One region of the Paenibacillus lacisediminis genome, then DNA from elsewhere that is predicted to be linked to it. Evidence: riboswitches for the same ligand, from Rfam matches in the RefSeq annotation. Region 1 holds a riboswitch; each other region holds the start of a gene.
The links. Region 1 has a riboswitch for cyclic di-AMP ahead of ACLD72_RS29750 (G5 domain-containing protein). Riboswitches for the same ligand answer to the same signal wherever they lie in the genome.
Positions count from the first base shown of each region.

Region 2: another riboswitch for cyclic di-AMP. It lies ahead of ACLD72_RS04560 (TrkH family potassium uptake protein); the one in region 1 lies ahead of ACLD72_RS29750 (G5 domain-containing protein).
Region 3: another riboswitch for cyclic di-AMP. It lies ahead of ACLD72_RS31460 (C40 family peptidase); the one in region 1 lies ahead of ACLD72_RS29750 (G5 domain-containing protein).

Region 1 is NZ_JBKIAX020000025.1:57,348-63,805, reverse strand. It holds gene rsmI (16S rRNA (cytidine(1402)-2'-O)-methyltransferase) at 1-257, shown strand, start outside; gene ACLD72_RS29765 (AbrB/MazE/SpoVT family DNA-binding domain-containing protein) at 412-666, opposite strand; gene ACLD72_RS29760 (HD domain-containing protein) at 987-2,276, shown strand; gene ACLD72_RS29755 (TatD family hydrolase) at 2,290-3,081, shown strand; cyclic di-AMP (ydaO/yuaA leader) riboswitch at 3,276-3,486, shown strand; gene ACLD72_RS29750 (G5 domain-containing protein) at 3,819-4,955, shown strand; gene rnmV (ribonuclease M5) at 5,133-5,678, shown strand; gene rsmA (16S rRNA (adenine(1518)-N(6)/adenine(1519)-N(6))-dimethyltransferase RsmA) at 5,684-6,458, shown strand, end outside.
Region 2 is NZ_JBKIAX020000002.1:269,289-275,746, forward strand. It holds gene ACLD72_RS04555 (potassium channel family protein) at 1-162, opposite strand, end outside; gene ACLD72_RS04560 (TrkH family potassium uptake protein) at 186-1,529, opposite strand; cyclic di-AMP (ydaO/yuaA leader) riboswitch at 1,594-1,760, opposite strand; gene ACLD72_RS04565 (CPBP family intramembrane glutamic endopeptidase) at 2,043-3,770, shown strand; gene uvrC (excinuclease ABC subunit UvrC) at 4,395-6,458, opposite strand, start outside.
Region 3 is NZ_JBKIAX020000030.1:30,146-36,603, forward strand. It holds gene ACLD72_RS31445 (M1 family metallopeptidase) at 1-341, shown strand, start outside; gene ACLD72_RS31450 (hypothetical protein) at 362-1,192, shown strand; cyclic di-AMP (ydaO/yuaA leader) riboswitch at 1,414-1,550, shown strand; gene ACLD72_RS31455 (C40 family peptidase) at 1,554-2,024, shown strand; cyclic di-AMP (ydaO/yuaA leader) riboswitch at 2,267-2,404, shown strand; gene ACLD72_RS31460 (C40 family peptidase) at 2,409-2,891, shown strand; gene ACLD72_RS31465 (GNAT family N-acetyltransferase) at 3,135-3,638, shown strand; gene ACLD72_RS31470 (c-type cytochrome) at 3,797-4,156, shown strand; gene ACLD72_RS31475 (4a-hydroxytetrahydrobiopterin dehydratase) at 4,235-4,534, opposite strand; gene ACLD72_RS31480 (hypothetical protein) at 4,711-5,004, opposite strand; gene motA (flagellar motor stator protein MotA) at 5,195-5,998, shown strand; gene motB (flagellar motor protein MotB) at 5,982-6,458, shown strand, end outside.

The DNA of each region.
Region 1 (6,458 bases):
TGGCCAGGGGTTCGCTGCAGGCTTGCCTGGAATGGCTGGAAGAGCATCCGCCGCTAGGGGAATACTGTCTGGTGGTGGAAGGGGCCAATCCGGATCAGGTAAAGGAGAAAAGGGAAGCTTGGTGGCAAAATTTACCGGTGGAGGAACATGTGGCGCATTACGAGCGGGAAGAAGGATTAACGCGGAAAGACGCGATGAAAAAAACCGCCGCCGACCGCGGAGTATCCAAACGCGATATTTATAATTCGCTGCTCTAGGGGCCCATAAACCCGCTAGAATACCCCCAAAATGCTGAACAGCCAAAAAAAAGGGGCCTTCACTAGGCCGGGTTCAAGCCAAGGGAAGGCGCCAAGGAGATATGAAAAAGGTTAGAATTAACAGTTTCAGTAAATCTATTATATACTATATTTCTTAATTTGTCACAGGGGTAGGTAGTTCAGTAATACATTCATGGCAAACAATTTTGCCTTTGAAGTAAGTGACGTTCTCGGCATTGCCGCAGAAAATGCAGGCGGGCTCGTATTTCTTCAGCATAATCCGCTCGCCGTCAACATAAATTTCAAGCGCGTCTTTCTCGCCGATGCCGAGCGTACGGCGCAATTCGATCGGGATAACAACACGTCCCAACTCGTCGACTTTTCTTACAATACCTGTTGATTTCATCATAACTGATAAGTGCCCCTCTCGCTATAATTTATTAATGTCATTTTTCGACATTGTTCTATCTTTTCTGCTTTTTATAATACCAACCATTGCCAGAATAGTCAACCTATTTATGGTAGAGTTCAGCAAAATTTCTAAAAAAATATCTTACATACCTTCAAAAACTACTTATTTACCTAGGAAGTTCAAGGAATGAGCCGGTTCGACATTTTGGAAAACAGAGATTTGACTTAATACGACACGAATCGACATAAACCGCAAATTTCGGTCAAGTTCCCCCTTTATTTTTCAAAAAACTAATATGATAAAAAAGGAGTGTTACCATGCATCGTCCGCTTTCCGAGGAAAAAGTGTTTAAAGACCCCGTACATAATTATATTCATGTACAGGACGAAGTGATCTGGTCCCTGATTAATACCCCGGAGTTTCAGCGTCTTCGCCGTATCCGCCAGCTGGGAACGTCTTATTTGACGTTTCATGGCGCTGAGCACAGCCGTTTTTCCCATTCCCTCGGCGTCTATGAAATTACGCGCCGGATCATTTCCCAGTTTGAGCGCGGGGGATACGCCGATTGGCCGAGCGAGGAAAAGATGGTTGCTTTATGCGCCGCGCTGCTGCATGACTTGGGGCACGGCCCGTTTTCGCATTCGGTCGAAGAGGCATTCCAAATGCATCACGAGGATTGGACTTGTAAAATCCTGCTTGGGGATACCGAGGTTGGGGAAGTGCTGCGCACAGTGGAGCCGGATTTTCCGGACAAGGTCGCCGCGGTGATCCGCAAAGATTACAACAATCCGATCGTCGTCAATCTCGTCACCAGCCCGCTCGATGCCGACCGGATGGATTATTTGCTGCGCGACGCTTATTTTACCGGCGTCAATTACGGCACGATCGACATGGACCGGATTTTGCGGATGCTGCGCCCATATAACGGGCGGGTGGTCGTCAAGGAATCGGGCATGCACGCGGTGGAAGACTATTTGATGTCCCGTTATCAGATGTATTGGCAGGTGTATTTTCACCCGGTTACGCGCAGCTCGGATATCATTTTGCGGCAAATTTTACGGCGGGCCAAGGAATTGTACCGGGACGGCTATACTTTTTCATTTTTGCCTCACCCGCTTCCTTGTCTGTTTCAGGGCGATATCGGCGTGCGCGATTATTTGCTGCTTGACGAAGCGCTGATGCAGACCGCCTTCATGCAGTGGAAAAGCGAGCCGGATGCCTTGCTGAGCGATCTTTGCGGCCGTTTTTTGGACCGGAAATTGTATAAATATGTAGAACTTGAGTCAGGCGAGCTGGAAATGGTCGAACAGATCCGCCAGGCGTTTGAACAGGCCGGTCTTCATCCCGAATACGACGTGGAAATTGATTTTCCGACCGATCTGCCGTATGATGTGTTCCGTCCGGACGAGGCTGCCGCCGGAAAGCAGATTTTGCTGCTGGACCGGCAGGAGCGGCTGCGGGAAATTTCCGAAGTGTCGGACATCGTCCGCTCAATCAGCGGGCTGCAGCTCGGCAAATACCATTTGTATTATCCGGATAATAAATTGTGTGCGGTGCGGGATCAATTGCCGCCGGCCATTGCCCGAATATTTGAACAGACACGTTAGGAGGAACGATACGATCATGTTATTCGACACGCATACGCATTTGGACGCTCCACAGTTCGACGAGGACCGGGAGGAAGTGATTCAACGCGCGGTGGAGCAAGGGGTTACGCGCATGATCAACATCGGATTTAACCGCGAAACGATCCCGTCGACGATGAAGCTGGCGGAAACGTATGATTTCATTTACGCCGCTGTCGGCTGGCATCCGCAGGATGCGATCACGATGAAGGAGGGCGATTTGGACTGGATCGCCGAACTTTGCAAGCACGAAAAAGTGGTAGCCATTGGCGAAATCGGGCTCGATTATTATTGGGACACGTCGCCCAAAGACGTTCAGCATGAGGTGTTCCGCAAGCAAATCGGCCTGGCCCGCAGCCTGGGGATGCCGATTTCCATTCATAACCGCGACGCCCACGAGGATGTCGTGCGGATCTTGCGCGAGGAAAAGGCGAATGAAGTCGGAGGGGTGATGCATTCCTTCTCCGGCAGCTGGGAAATTGCTAAATTGTGTCTAAATCTGGGATTTCATTTGTCGTTTGGCGGGCCGATTACGTTTAAAAATGCAAAGCAGCCCAAAGAGGTCCTGGCTAAGACACCGATGGACCGTTTATTGATCGAGACCGACTCCCCTTATTTAACTCCACATCCATTTCGTGGGAAACGTAACGAGTCGGCCCATGTGCGTTTGGTAGCCGAAATGGCGGCCGAGCTGAAGGGGGTCTCTTTGGAGGAAATCGCCGAAATTACCACCCAAAATGGACTGGAACTATTTGGCATACCGAGTATAACGGAGAAAAACCGCTGAAAAAATGAGGATAATCGAAAGATTAATGCATTTTAACTGAAAACAGCATGTTTATTACATTTTTTTAACCATTTTTTTAAAAAAACGTGGTTGATTGGTTCTTTACAACATGCATCGAAACAGGATAGAATTTTTTCAGTAATCGCTGCGGCTCATTTTTTAGCTTGACGAGCCGTTCGATAACTTGGTTCCGTGAACCAGTCTCGCTGAGTCTCCGCATGGAGAACGGGGGAACCGGTGCAAACATGGATCGGATGATGCCGGCCAGGTTTGCAAATGATTCCTTTTCAGGGTCTTAGGGGTGAATTCGAGGTCGTTGCGCCATGAGCGAACGAACTGAGAAAGGGCGGCTCTCTTTCGTCCGAACCCGACAGCTAACCTCGTAAGCGTACCAAGAGAGGTAACTCGTGCAGCCTATTACACCTAGACAAATCAGGAAGCCACGAAGGGAGTTCCTCTAACTCTTTCTTTGGGCTTCTTTTGTTTTGAATAAAAGTAATAGGGTCATCATACTGTTGATAAACAGGAGGTGACAAATGCCGATAAGACTGGGGAAGGATGCGAAATGCGAGGTTTGTTTTTTTAAAATGTGAGTTCAAAAGTCAGGGCGGCCTGCTTCGTGATCAAAATATGACTTTTGAACAACCTCTAAGCGCGTTTCGTAAACAAGAACTGTAGTCGCGTCAACCGTATCATGCATCGACCTTACGGCGGGACTATGAAGGAGGACGGAAGAAATGGGCATTTTCCGAAACGGGGAGACCCATGAATCACGCTCATCCAGCATGTCTTACGCAATGCGATGGAAGCATGAGAATTTTCGTCAGATTACGCTTGTCGGCGTACTGAGCATCGCACTAATCATCATCATCCTGATCTGGACGTTTGGTCAGGAGCGTAAACAAGTATCTCTGGTCATCGACGGGAAGGTCCAGTCGGTGGAAACGACGGAATCGAAGGTGGCTCATCTGCTGGAGGAACAATCCATTAAGCTTGCGCCGCAAGACACCGTATCGCGTCCGCTCGACAGCCTGTTTTCGGACGGAGACCGCATCGTTATCGAACGGGCGGTTCCGGTGAAGATCATCGTCGATGGAACGGCCAAAGTTGATTTTACGTCTGAGAGCACCGTAAAGGGCGCCATTTCCGAACTTGGCATCACCCTGGATCAGAATGATAAGGTAACGCCCGCTTTGGACAGCAAAGTTGCAGCCAGCATGAACATCAAAATTGTTCGGGTGAAACAACATACCGTCAAGCAAAAAGAAGCCGTACCGTTTACCGTTGTCAAAACGGCCGATGACAGTTTGCCGAAAGGTGAAACCAAGGTCGTTCAGCAAGGCAGCAAAGGGTTGGTTGTCCACACCGTGGAGAAAACTTATGAGGACGGCAAGTTTGTGACGAAGCGATGGCTCGGCAAAGAGGTCTCCAAGACCGCACAGCCGAAAGTCATTGCCGTCGGCACCAAGCAGCCGACCGCGGTGATGTCCGCCAGCATGACCCGCAGTTCGGACGGGGTCAGCGTTAGCGGAACGACAACGAAAAGCGGAGTCTCATTCAAATATAAAAAAGTACTTAAAAACGTCACGCTCACCGCTTATTCCTCCGAGGAGGACGGCATCGGAACGCGCACGGCTTCCGGCACCCGCGTTACCGAGGGGCAGACGATCGCCGTGGACAAAGACGTCGTACCGCTGGGCTGGTGGGTCTATATCGAAGGCATCGGCTTCCGGAAAGCGGAGGATACCGGCGGAGCGATCGACGGCAACAAGATCGACGTATATTACGACAGTTTAAAGGCAGCCAATAATTTTGGCCGCAAGAAGGGCCGCACCGTTTACGTGATCGGTCCGACCAAACCGGAATTGAATTAATTCGCCCCGTCCTGGTGTGGACGGGAACGAGATACTTTGAGCGTGTTCAAAAAGCCTTCTTCATGATAAAAAGATGACTTTTTGAACAACCTCTATTATGATGATGAATAAGACACTTGGATTAGAAGAGGATACGATTCCTCTTCTTTTTGCTGTAAACGGAAGGGAAGAAGACACATGATTAAAGAAGTCATCGTGGTGGAAGGCCGGGATGACACCGTGGCCGTCAAGCGGGCCGTGGAGGCGGATACGATCGAAACGGGCGGCTCCGCCATCAATGAGACGACGCTGCGGAAAATCGCCCTGGCGCAGGAGCGGCGCGGAGTGATCATTTTTACCGATCCCGACCATGCCGGGGAACGGATCCGCAAGATCATCGCCAACCGGGTGCCTGGCTGCAAGCATGCGTTCCTGCGGGAAGCGGACGCGACGAAGCGAGGCGATATCGGGATCGAAAACGCCTCTCCGGCAGCGATCCGCGAGGCGTTATCCCGCGTGCGCAGCGAAGCGCCGGGAGTAGAGGGTCAGATCGACTGGGAAGACTTGATGACGGCGGGGCTGATCGTGCATCCGCAGGCGGCGGCACGGCGCAAGGCGCTGGGGGAACTGCTCGGCATCGGGTACTGCAACGGCAAACAGCTGTACAAGCGTTTGACGGTGTTCCGGATCAGCCGCGAGGAGTTTGCGGATGCGCTCGCCAAGTTGGAGAATGAAGGGGTATAGAGGCCATGAGCACAAGGGAAGACGTGTCCACGCCGCGCCGGACGAAGGAGATCATTCAGCGGTACGGATTTTCGTTTAAGAAAAGCTTGGGACAGAACTTTTTGATCGACCAGAACATCCTCGGCAAGATCGTCGCCGCCGCCGGCCTCGACGCCACCAAAGGGGCGCTCGAAATCGGCCCGGGGATCGGCGCACTGACGGAGAAGCTGGCTCTGGAAGCGGGCAAGGTCGCGGCCGTGGAGATCGATCAGCGCCTGCTGCCGATCCTGCGGGAGGTGCTGGAGCCGCATCAGCACGTTCACGTCATTCACGGGGACGTGCTGAAGCTGGACCTGCAGGCGCTCTTTGCCGCCGAATTTGCCGGTGTCAGCGGCGTTAGCGTCGTCGCCAATCTGCCGTATTACGTAACGACGCCGATCCTGATGAAGCTGCTCGAGGAGAAGCTGCCGCTGGAGCATATCGTCGTGATGATCCAGAAGGAAGTGGCAGAGCGGATGGCCGCTTCGCCGGGCGGCAAGGACTACGGCAGCCTCAGCATCGCGGTTCAGTACTACAGCGTGCCGGAGTTGGTCTGCACGGTGCCGCACAGCGTGTTCATCCCGCAGCCGAACGTGGAGTCGGCTGTCATCCGCCTGTCGGTGCGCAAGGAGCCGCCGGTGTCGGTTGAGGATGAGGCGTTTTTCTTTGAGGTGGTGCAGGCCTCCTTCGCCCAGCGGCGCAAGACGATTTCCAACAATCTGAAAAGCCGTTTCTTCCCGGGCGAAGGCCGGGAACGGCTGG
Region 2 (6,458 bases), on a different contig from region 1:
GGCGTCCGCCACAACGGCGTGCGTAAGCTGGTCGCTCATTTCGTTTACCACCTCTTCGTCCCGGTCGATGCCCAGCACCTCATACCCGAGGTCCATCAACTCCAAGGCGAGGCTGGAGCCGAACCGGCCCAGTCCGATGATTACAAACTGCTGCATTTTCATGGTTAATCCTGAGTCCCCTTATCTTATCCTATAATCATTTTGCCTTCCGGATGGCGGTACAATTCCTTGCCTTTCTTCGGTCCAAGCGCATAGGCTAGCGTAAGCAGCCCGAGCCTACCGGCGAACATCGTAAAGCTGATGATGATTTTGCCGATCACCGTCAGCTTCCCGGTCAGCCCCATCGATAGACCGACGGTGCCAAACGCCGAGGTCGTCTCGAACAAAATGCTCAGAAAGCTGGCGTCCTCGGTCGTGGACAGCACCATGGCGACAGCTACCACCAGGAATAAAGCAAGCATCGTAATCGTAACCGCTTTAAAAATACGCTCCTGCGCCATCCGGTACCGGAACAGGACGAGGTCCGACCGACCGCGGATCATGGAGAACACAGCGCCGACGAGGATGGTGAACGTGGTCGTTTTAATCCCGCCGCCGGTTGAGCTGGGCGAAGCCCCGATGAACATCAGGATGATGATAAAAAATTGCGAGGCCTGCCGCAGCGCGCCGATGTCAAGCGTGTTGGCCCCCGCCGTCCGCGGCGTCACCGACTGAAACAGCGAGGCCCAAAATTTCCCGCCCCAACCGAGCGGCGCCAGGGTACGCGAATTGGTGAATTCGAATATAAATATAACCAGAGCCCCGACCACAATCAGCGCCGCCGTCATCGACAGCACCACCTTGGAATGCAGCGACAGCTTGCGGCGCCGCCGGAAATCCATGATGTCCGACATAACGATGAACCCGATACCCCCGGACACGATCAGAAACATCGCCACGAAGTTGACGATCGGATCCGCCACGTACATCGTCAAACTGCGGTATCCGCCAAACAGGTCAAAGCCGGCGTTGTTAAACATCGATACCGCATGAAAAACGCCGAAGTACAGCGCGCGTCCGAGCGGCATGTCAAACGCCCAGCGAATGGCGAACAGCAGCGCCGCGCAGGATTCGATGACCAGCGAATACATCAGCACCTTGCGGATCAGGCGGACGATGCCTTCCATCGTGTTTTGGTTCATCGCCTCCTGCAGGATCAGCCGGTCCTTCAGCGAAATTTTCCGTTTCAACACAAGTGAAAACAGAGTGGCCATGGTCATAAAACCAAGCCCGCCGACCTGAATCAGCAGCATGATTACAACTTGGCCAAACGTGGAAAAATAGGTCCCGGTGTCACGGACGACCAGTCCCGTCACACAAGTCGCCGAAGTAGCCGTAAACAGCGCATCGACGAACGGCAGCGTTTCCCCCGTCGTACTGGAAATCGGCAGCATCAGCAGCAGCGATCCCAGCAGAATGATGAGCGCAAATCCCAACACCAGAATTTGCGGCGGGGAAAAGCTGATTTTTTTGAAAAGCAATTCATTCACCCCATTGTTGTCGTAAAAGAACAAAAGAAAAAAGCACTGGAAATCCAATGCCTTTCGGTTTTTGGTTCCTGCTGCATGCGGCCTACGAGGTTAGCTGACGGATTCGGACATGCACAGTTGCCCTAATCGCCGGACTAGGCAGCCATGCGCCTGCTGCCCAAATCAAGCGAAATTCACCCCAAAAAAATCGGTTCCCCCGTTTTCGAAGTCGAAATTCGGCCCTATTTTTTTCAATTGTTTTCATTCATTTTCGTCAAATGGATTATAATCCTTATTTACTTTCACTACAAAGGCGTATTTTCATTAAAAACGGTGAAAAAGCGCTGGAAACGGGAAATCCCCGATCTTCTTCCCGTTCAATCTGAGCCATGCTAAGGCATAACGGGAATATTGCGTCTTTTCATCATTTTTGCCTGCAACTGGCGCTGGAAATCCCACTATGTTATCTTTACTGTGATGTAGTTGCCGTAAAATCATACCCGTGCACAAAAATTTTTAAAAAGGAGTTTTGTAATGTTTTCACCTATGAAACCGTCCAGCCGCAGGCTGAAGACAAAAACGCTTTGGCTAATGGCCCTGATCGGCTTGGTCGTCTTCTTCATCGTCCAGGTCTTTCCGTCCACGGCTTCCGACACGCTGCAGATGGAACAGTCGGATAACGTTATCACCAAAGCGCAGGCCAGAACGAAAGCGATCGATTTTGCCCAGTCGGAGCTGAACATCGATTTGTCCGGTCACCCCGAAAATGCGCTCGTTACATATGAATCGCGCTCCGATTTGTACGGTTATTTAACGAAGGCGGATTTGCTTGCCACGTACATGAAAACATATGATAAACAATTTCCGTACGACGTTTTTCGCGTCCGTTTTAATGAGCCAAATGATGTGCTGGGCGCTTTGACCGTGGACGTTCACATGACGACCGGCAAAGTCGTGAGTTTTGAGGAAATCGCTTCGTCGAGCAATGCGAACAAGCAGATGATGCTCAACTACGGTACCGAAACCAACGATTCGATGCGCGCCTGGGAAGGCGACTTGACGATGGAGGAGAAGGAGCGGCTCGCCGCACCGTATCTGTCGGCGTTTGGTTTTGATCCGTCCAAGCTCGAACTCGTGTCCGGCGAGGGCGATGTCGGCCTGCTCTATAACGTAAAGGGGGTTGAACTCGGAGAATCGCGGGCAGCGATCGATATCCGCTACGAATACGGCGCCGTGTCATCGCTCGAAAGCTATTTTACGGTTCCTAAGCCGCATGCCGATTACGTCGCCGGCCAGACGCGCCTCGCCAACTGGCTTACCTTTGCCGGATACGCCCTGTTCACGGTTGTGCTCGGTATTCTGGCCATCGTGTACAGCGCGCTGACGCGGGCGCACACCTCTTTTAAACGCGGGATTCTTCTGGCCTCTGCCTACTTCGTCTTGTCCGTCATCGGGACAGTCAACATGCTGCCGGTATTCGAAAAGGATGGGCTGGGTCCGATCGTGCTGGCGGTCGGGTTCGTGATTCAAGGGCTGGTCACCTTGATTCTTGCCGCTTCCGTATACTTCTCGCTCGTTGGTGGAGACGGACTGTGGCGGAAAAACGGCATCAATTTGTGGGCACGGTCCAGGGAGGAAGGGTACGGCCGCCACGTGCTGACCTCGGTAGCCGACGGCTACGCGTGGGCGTTGATTTTGCTCGGGGTGCAGTCGGTCGTATTCTTCATCCTGGAAAGAACGATTCATACGTGGTCGACAACCGATGCGACACAATCGCCATACAACATGGTCTACCCGATCCTGTTCCCGCTGCTCGCCTGGGTGGCCGGGATCGGCGAAGAAGCCGTCTACCGGTTGTTCGGCATTCCTATGCTGAAAAAGATGTTCCGCAGCACGTTTGTCGCCAGTTTGCTGACGACCTTGATCTGGGCTTTCGGCCATACGCTGTATCCGATCTATCCGGTCATTTCGCGGCCGATCGAACTGACCTTTATCGGGCTGCTGTTCAGCTTCATTTTCCTGCGTTACGGCTTTGCGACCGTCGTTTTCGCGCATGTGATCTTTGACAGCATCCTTATGGCTTTGAGCCTGATGTTTATGGGCGGAGCGCTGAATATCGCCGCCGGCCTGTTCTATATCGCCCTGCCGGCGATCGTCGCTTACGTGATCTATCTGTTCAACCCGCCGGGCAAAGAGCGCCCGGGCTCTTCGCCGCTGCAACCACAGCAGCCGCAGCCCCCGCAGTTGTTGCAGCAGTCGTAGCCTCCAGCCGCTGCAACCCCCGCGCTGCTGCTGCAGTCGTATCCTCCAGCCGCTGCAACCTTCGCGTTGCTGCTGCAGTCGTAGCCTCCAGCCGCTGCAACCCTCCGCGCTGCTGCTGCAGTCGTAGCCTCCAGCCGCTGCAACCTCCGCAGCTGCTGCAGCAATCGTAGCCTCCAGCCGCTGCAACCTCCGCGTTGCTGCTGCTGTCGTAGCGGCTAGTGGGGAGGGTAGACGCCACAGAACACAAAAAACCGCCGGAGCCATTCGCTTCGACGGTTTTTTTGTGTGCAAACTTGTGTTTTAAGTGCCTGCCGCTACTTCCGAAAAATAGCGGTAATTTTCGGCGTTATTTTGAAACATTCCCGCTCCTGCACAAAATAGCGGAACTTTTTGTCCCTATCCGCGGGTCAAGCTTGGTAAAAGCACCTTTTTGCCCTCACCTTTCCAAAATAACGGTAAAAAATTCCTCTATTCCAGCTTAACTCCCTTTTTTGCCGAAAATAAGAACATTTTTTACCGTTATTTCCGCGGCCATCGCATCGCCGACGGCCTCACGAAAACGCTGGCCGCGTGCTCCCGCTCCTATCGATAATGGGAAGCCATGGCTCCGAAACTAGCCGTAGTTTACAACTCCTCCGGCACTTCCTCGTCCCGCAGGGCGTTGATAATTTGGCGGGCAAGCTTGTCGCCGATCGAAAGAGGCCGGAAGTCTTCGACTGAGGCCTCTTTGATTTTTTTCAGCGAGCCGAAATGCTTGAGCAGTGCCTTACGGCGCTTCTCCCCGATCCCGGGGATCGCGTCGAGCCGCGAAACGACCATCGACTTGCCGCGCTGCTCGCGGTGGAATGTGATGGCGAAGCGGTGCACCTCGTCCTGGATCCGCTGCAGCAGGTAGAACTCCTGGCTGTCGCGCGGCAGATGAATCGGCTCTGGCGGGTCGAAGGCCATCAGCTGCGCCGTTTTATGCTTGGCGTCCTTAACGAGGCCGCACACCGGGATATAAAGGCCCAGCTCGTTTTCCAGTACGTCGGTCGCGGCGGATATCTGCCCCTTGCCCCCGTCGACCACGATCACGTCGGGAAGCGGCAGATTCTCTTTCAGCACCCGTTCGTATCTGCGGCGGATGACCTCGCGCATCGTTTCGTAATCGTCCGGCCCCTGTACGGTCCGCACCTTGTATTTGCGGTACTCCTTTTTGGCCGGCTTGCCGTCGATGAATACGACCATCGCCGATACCGGGTTCGTCCCCTGGATGTTGGAGTTGTCGAACGCTTCGATGCGCGCTGCCTTCTCCAGGCCGATCGCTTGCGCAAGGTTTTCCGCCGCCTTCGAGGTCCGCTCCTCATCCCGTTCGATCAGGCGGAATTTCTCGTCAAGCGATACGCGCGCGTTCTCCACGGCCATCGTTATCATCTGCTTCTTCAGGCCGCGCTGCGGCACGAGCGTCTTGACGCCGAGCCATTCCTGCAGCGCCGCCGCGCCGGAGGCCGAGTCCAGCGCCGCCGGCTGGTCCGCGGGCTGGTCTTCCGAGCCGTCCTCACCATGCAGCGTTGGTACCGGGTCAGCCTCGCCTTCCCATTGCAAGGCTTCCCCCGCTTGGGCGCCCGGCGCCGGCAGCAGACCGTCCGCGCCTTCCGTTGCCGGAGCCAGCCCCGCCTGTTCATCCAGTACCGACATCGCACCGTCCGCGCCTTCCTGCCCAGCCGCGGCCCCCGGCCCCAAGCCTGCTCCAGCTTCTTCCTGGCCCGCAGCCTCGCCCTCAACCGGCTCAGCACCGGGCTGCGGATCACCCTCAGCCCCAGCAGTCTCGCCCTCTGCGTCCTCCTTCATCTCCGGCAGCAAAATCTCCTGCGGCAAGGCCGGATTTTCACTGTAATACTGCGTGACGAACGATAGAAAATCCCCGTAAGCATCGCCGTAAAACGGGAACACCGACGCATGCCGCTCGATCATTTTCCCCTGCCGCATGTACAGGATCTGCACGCACATCCAGCCTTTGTCCACGGCAAAGCCAAACACGTCGCGGTCCTTGGCGTCCTTCATCGTGATCTTCTGCTTCTCCATCAGCGCGTCGATATTGATGATCTGGTCGCGCAGCTCCTTGGCCCGCTCGAATTGCAGTTCCTCAGCCGCCTCGTGCATTTTGCGCTCCAGCTCTTTTTTGATCTCCTCATGCCCGCCGCTGAGAAACGACGTTATTTCCTGGGTCATATCATCATAGGTCGATTGCTGCACCTCCTGCACGCATGGCGCCAGGCATTGCCCCATATGGTAGTATAGGCACACCTCTTTGGGCATCACGTTGCACTTGCGCAGCGGATACATCCGGTCAAGCAGCTTTTTTGTTTGCTGGGCCGCATACGCATTCGGGTACGGGCCAAAATATTTCGCTTTATCTTTAAGCACCCGCCGAGTCACCTCGAGCCGGGGATGCGGTTCATTCGTAATTTTGATATAAGGGAAGGTCTTGTCATCCTTCAAAAGCACGTTAAAACGCGGATGATGCTGCTTAATCAGGTTGCACTCCAAAATGAGCGCTTCCATGTTGCTTCCGGTTACGATATATTCGAAATCGCGGATTTCCGAGACCAGCCGCTGCGTTTTCCCGTCATGGCTGCCGGTAAAATAAGAACGGACCCGGTTTTTCAGCACTTTGGCTTTGCCGACATAGATGATTTTGCCGTCTTT
Region 3 (6,458 bases), on a different contig from region 1:
CGGTGAATCCGCTCCGTCAGAATGGCGCCACCGTTTACGAATCCACCGTCGTCATCTCCCGCAAAGGGGCGACCTATCCGAAGGTTCCGCTGCTGTTCGCGTTCCAAGACGGGCATACGGTGCGAAAACAATGGAAAGGCGAGGACAGCCGCGTCGAGCTTAAGCTGACATACAAGGAGCCGCTTGCCTGGGTGCAAATCGATCCGGACTATTCGCTGGTGGTCGAAAACAAACATATCAACAACTATTTGAAAACGGAGGTGCCCGAACCTCTCCTTTCGCGCTCCAATATGAGCGTGACCAAGCTAATCGAGGCCCTGCTCGGAACGCTTATATGGTAACTTTTAGGGGGTAATAGAGTATGACCTATGTGCGTCAGGGATGGAGCCTGCTGAAAAGCCAGTTTCCCTCCGTCATCATTTTGTTCCTGTATCAGCTGCTGTGGGGGTTGTTTTTGTACCGGCTGGTCGATACTGCCGTTACCGCTCTGCTGCAAAGATATCCTGATCCGCTGCCAACGCAGCTCAGCCGGTTTCTGTTTCTGCTGGAAGGGCGTATTTATTTGGGGAGCAATCCGGACGTCCGCCTTTATTTGGGATTGCTGATCGGCATGGCGGTTCTGCGTCTTCTGCTCACGCCTCTCATTCAAGCGGGAATTTTTTACGGGCTTGTCCCTTCCGAGAGCCGCGCGCACGGACTGCCGCTGTTCCGCGGAATGAAGGAATTCTGGAAACCGGTCGCCCTGTTTTATGCCCTTGAACTTATTTTAATTATGCTGCCTTCCTTCTGGATTGTTCCCAAGCTCCTGCGATTATGGCCGTATCTGCTGGGGTCCGGGGGACAAATGGCCCCGATGCTGACGGGCCTCATCTACATCCTGGGTTGGTTCGTTTACGGCTGGCTGGTAAGGCAATGCCTCCTCTACGTGCAATTTGGATATTTGTTTAAATCCAGCGTCTGGGGTTCCCTCCTCGTCTGTTTCCGGCACCTTCTGCAGGGCATCGGGATCTCCCTGATCCTGGGCGCGTTCGGACTGGGCGTTTTCCTGCTGTTCGGAACGGTCTCCTGGATCTGGACCGGCATGTTGGCGCTGATCCTGCAGCAAACCTACCCTCTTTTTCGCAGCGCTTTTAAAGTTTGGCAAGTCACCTCGCAATATCGCCTCTGGCAGACAAAAACCGAAAAAAGTTAAATTTTTTTCATCTCTCCGAAACCTTTACGGCACAAGGCCTTCGCGACTTTGCGAAGGCCTTGTGTGAGGTTTTCCCCTCTTAATCTTGCGAATTAACCATTGCCAAATGATCCCTGCCTTTGTTAAAATAACAGCAGCACAATTTCAGTAACAGTTTTGTAATTATTTTTGTCATCTTTGGCAGGAAAATAGCAAGCTACGTCGAATAAGTCTTATCAGGTGTGAAATCAAAGCCGAATTCCCTGCGCCGGGGAAACGGGGGAACCACTTTGGGTGAATTGATCTCGTAAGTGAGGGATCATAGGGAACCTTCAACCGAATCCTTAAGCTAACCTCGTAGGCATTGGAAGGAGCATACTTCTTGAAAAAGCGTTTGACCGTAACAGCAGTAAGTTTCGCGTTGCTCTTCACTATCGGAACTGGCAGCGTTTTCGCGGATTCCAAGTTGAACAGCGCCATTGACAATGGTCTCGGATCTCCTTATTCCTCAGGCGGAACAACGACTTCCGGTTTTGACTGTTCCGGATTTACGATGTATGTATTTAACCAACTCGGCATTGATCTTCCTCATCAATCAGGCTCCCAATTCGAGATGGGAACAAAAGTTTCCAAGGACGAATTAATCGCTGGCGATCTGGTGTTCTTCAACACTTCCGGCGATGGCATATCTCATGTTGGCATTTATGTCGGTGACGGCGAGTTTGCGCATGCCTCTTCCTCCAAAGGAGTGGTCATCAGCAAACTGAGCGAGAGCTACTATGAGAAGCGGTATGTCGGAGCGAAACGCATTATGAGCTCCGAGAAATATGAAGCTGTAACGGCCGAACAGTAATCGGAAACACTATAACGATTCGATAAACCCGCAGGGATGATGGGGCAGCCACATCTCTGCGGGTTTTTCATGTTTACATGAAGGCCCTAGGAATCATTACCCAGACTTACCCGCTCCGCAAACAGGCCAAAAGCATCCTTTTTGCCGGGAAACTTGCCAATGTTGGCCCGCTTTGGTAAAATGACCAACAGAAATAGTAACAACTTTGTAATTTTTGTTGTAACGTCGTTTTAGGGTGCATACTACATGAACTGCCGAATTCCCCGCACCCGGGAAACGGGGGAACCACATCAGGGTGAATTGATCTCGCTTCAAAGGGATCATAGGGAACCTTCAACCGAATCCTTAAGCTAACCTCGCAGGCCTTGGAAGGAGTTAGACATCTTGAGAAAGACTTTAGCAGCAGCGGTAACGAGTTTGGCTTTATGCTTCACCCTGGGAGCTGGAAGCGCCTTCGCGGCCGAGCAGGAAACTTCGCTCTCCGGCATTGTCGATTCCGTGTACGGCACGCCCTACAAATACGGCGGCACCAGCACGGCCGGATTTGATTGCTCCGGGTTTACGCGGTATGTGTTTAAGCAAATGGGCGTTACGCTCCCTCGCGTATCCACGGCCCAATACAAGGCAGGTACGGCGGTGTCCAAAAGCGAGCTGCAAGCCGGCGACCTTGTCTTCTTTAACACCCTGGGGGGCGGAAAAGTATCGCATGTAGGCATCTACGTTGGCGACGGAGAATTTGCCCATGCCTCCTCTTCCAAAGGAATCCGGATCGACAAGTTGAGCAACAGTTATTATGAGAACCGCTACGTTGGCGCGAAGCGGGTGCTCAGCAAATACGGTTACTCCGTGTACGCAGCGGAATCTTGAACCTCCGCCGGCGCTTTATTTCCGCTTCACATGACCTGCCTGCCGTAAGCCTATTCCATGCGAAATGGCTTGCGGTTTTTTTCATCCCTATCTATATAACGAAGCGACACGCCAAAAGGTTACCGATTTTTTGTGTATTCCCATATATCCACAGGAGTCCGAACGCCGGCAAAACCTTTACAAGTTAAGTAAATCCCGTTAGAGTGAGGGTAATAGGAATGCCGTTTTTAAAGGAGGATCCTAATGGATAAACCGATTATTCAATTTCGCATCGTCCCCATGGAAGAGAGCCACGGCGCGGAAATCTGCACCTGGCGTTACGATTCTCCCTATGACATCTACAGCTGGCTTCCTTGGGAACAAATGAAAGCGCTCGATGTTGAATTCGGCAATCCGGCGATCAGAGCGGAGCAATACGTGTCTGTGCTGGACGAAAGCGGAGAACTTGCGGGATTTGCTCAATATTTCCCGCTTAAGGATGTCACGCGGCTCGGCATCGGCATGAAACCGGAATTGTGCGGACATGGGCTCGGCAAACGATTTGTAACAAAGATCGTCGAGGAGGCACTGCGGCGGAAACCGGACCATGAGATCGACCTGGAAGTGCTTACGTGGAACACCCGGGCGATTCGCGCTTATCAAAAGGCCGGCTTCACCATCACGGACCTTTACGAGAAAATGACCCCTGGCGGTATCTCCAAGCCTTTTTATTGCATGGTTTATCGGGGGCCTCGGGCTTCATCCTAAAGGCCCTTGATCTGTTAGAGCGGACTTGCCTATGAAGTTTGTTACAAATTTTACCGCGATTGCGATGGAATTGTTCCTATTTTTGACACAAAGACTATGATCGAGCGGCATGTTCCGTTATAATGATTAAGGTAGCTTACATAGGAGGGGCGATTGGAATGCAAAAGTGGATCATGAGCGGGTTGTTTCTCGTAGCTTGCGCTTTGGCCGTCGTACTGATGTTCACCCTGCCAAGCCGGGAGCAGACCGCTAAGGAAGCCAAACCGCAATTGCCTGAAATTACGATGAATGCGGAACAAGCCGAAGCCACCGTCAAAGCCAACTGTATCACCTGCCACGGAGATCAGTTGCAAGGAGGCGCGGGACCGAATCTGCAAAAGATCGGCGCCGAACTGACGGCTGACCAGCTTTACGGCATTATCACCAAAGGCAAAGGCGGAATGATGCCTTCCTTCAAAGATCGGCTGAAGGATGAAGAGATTGCCAACGTTGCGATGTGGCTCGCGGAGAAAAAATAAGAAAAACACCTAAATTGCACACGAAAAGTACGCCCGCCGGAAACTTAAGCGTTTCCGGCGGGCGTTTTTTTGCCTGGCCTAATCCGCAGCGCGCATTTTGTCAAACGCCTCGTTATATTGCTGCGCTTCTTTAATATCCACTGCCGTAATTCCGCCTTCTTCCCATGAGGTCAGCCGGAGCGTCACGGTTTTATAGTCGATCGTAATAAACGGGTGATGATTAAACGCTTCTGAAATTGCGGCTACCTCATCCACGAAAGCAATACCCTTCATAAAATTGGAGAACGTATATTTGCGGAAGATCCATCGTCCTTCCTCAAGTTCCCAGCCTTCCAGCTTTTCCAAATGCGCTTGTACTTCTTGCGGTGTAAACGGCATCATTTATCCTCCCCGTTCTCTTCAAGAACTCCTTATTATGTAAGTATCCCCTGGCGCATCGGGACCTAAGCTTCCGGCCCCGTCCTCTACTATTTTATTCTGCAAACAACCTGAACATGCGTACTGCTTCCTGACTAACTATTTTACCACGGAACCCCGGGTCAAACCAAATTTCTCTAGATCAAAGCCACGGAGGTAAGCTCTTCGTCCCCGATCAGAACATTGATGCGGTGTCCTTCCGGATCATAGATGACGATCGCGCTTCCGACCTCAATGACGGGTTCCGCGCCTAACGCAAAAAACAGGTCCTCAGCCAGCGCCTCCTGCACCTCGGCCCGCTCCTCGTCAGCCAATCCCGCCCACTCCGACAATTCCATATCAAAAAAAAGATAGCTATCGGAAATCCGGCCCACCGCTTCCGTCAAGTCGGCCAAAATATATTCATAATCCCTTCCGTGCTTTACGCCCACCGTTATATCCTCCCTTGATAACCCTGGCTTTCAGGTCATGCTCTTATTATACCGGAAAAAACCACTTAAAAAAAAAGGCAGAACTGTCGATAAAATAGATAAATCTTTTTTTAGGCAGCAGTAACGTCTTTTCCGCAAGGATGCGGAAAGAAAAGAAAGGATTCAATTTAACTCAAGGACGAGGTGTACAATGGAAATTTCATCGATTATTGGACTTATTCTTGGACTCGTTTCGCTTATCTTGGGGATGTTCTTGAAAGGCGCGCCTGTTGGAAGCCTGGTCTCCAACCCTGCGGCCTTCGTCATTATATTTGTCGGGACCGCGGCGACGCTGTTCATGGCCTTCCCTATGGCGGAGCTCAAGAAGTTTCCGAAACTGCTCAAATTGACCGTCTCTCAACCGAAGATGATTACCAAAGCCGAGCTGATCACCCTATTCACGGAATGGGCGACGATTACCCGGCGTGAAGGCCTGCTTGCCCTGGAGGCGAAGGTGGAAGAAATCGACGATGACTTTTTGCGTGGGGGCATGCGCATGATCATTGACGGCAATGATCAGGAGTTCGTTCAAGACGTGCTTACCGAAGATATCGCGGCGACTGAAGAGCGCCATAAAGTCGGGGCCCTGATGTTTTCCCAAGCCGGGATGTACGCGCCGACCCTCGGCGTCCTCGGCGCCGTAGTCGGCTTGATTGCGGCCCTCTCGGACATGAGCGATATTGAGAAATTGTCCCACGCGATTTCAGGCGCTTTTATCGCTACCGTGTTTGGTATTTTTACCGGTTATGTGTTATGGCATCCGATTTCCAATAAATTGAAACGCCTTTCCAAAAAGGAGATGGAAGTGAAGTTAATGATGGTGGAAGGGCTGCTGTCGATCCAATCCGGCGTGTCCACCATCGCGATTCAACAAAAGCTGGCCGTGTTCTTAACCCCTGCCGAACGTGCGCAAATTTTAGAAAAGGGGGTAAATGAAGGTGAGCAAAAAGAATAAACACCAGGAACACGAGGAACATGCCGACGAAAGCTGGCTGCTCCCTTATTCCGACTTAATGACGCTGATGCTGGCGCTGTTCATCGTTTTGTTCGGCATGAGCACGGTCGACGCCAAAAAATTTGAAGAAATGAGCCAGGCGTTCAACAGCATCCTTACCGGAAGTGCCGGCATTTTGGAGCAAACGTCCATGACCCAAAACGAGAACATGGGGCAAGACCGGCAGCGCGAAACCTCTTCCATGAGCAATACCGAGTTGATGCGCAAGGAACAGGAAAGCCTGGAGGCCCTGAAGCGGCAACTGGACAATTATATCAAGGAAAATGGGCTGACCGAGGATCTGGATACGAAGCTCAACCAATCGCAGTTAATGATCACGATCAGCGATAAAGCGCTGTTTGCTTCGGGCGAAGCCGTGGTCAAGCCGGAATCCAGTCAGCTTGCCAAAGCAATCTCGACG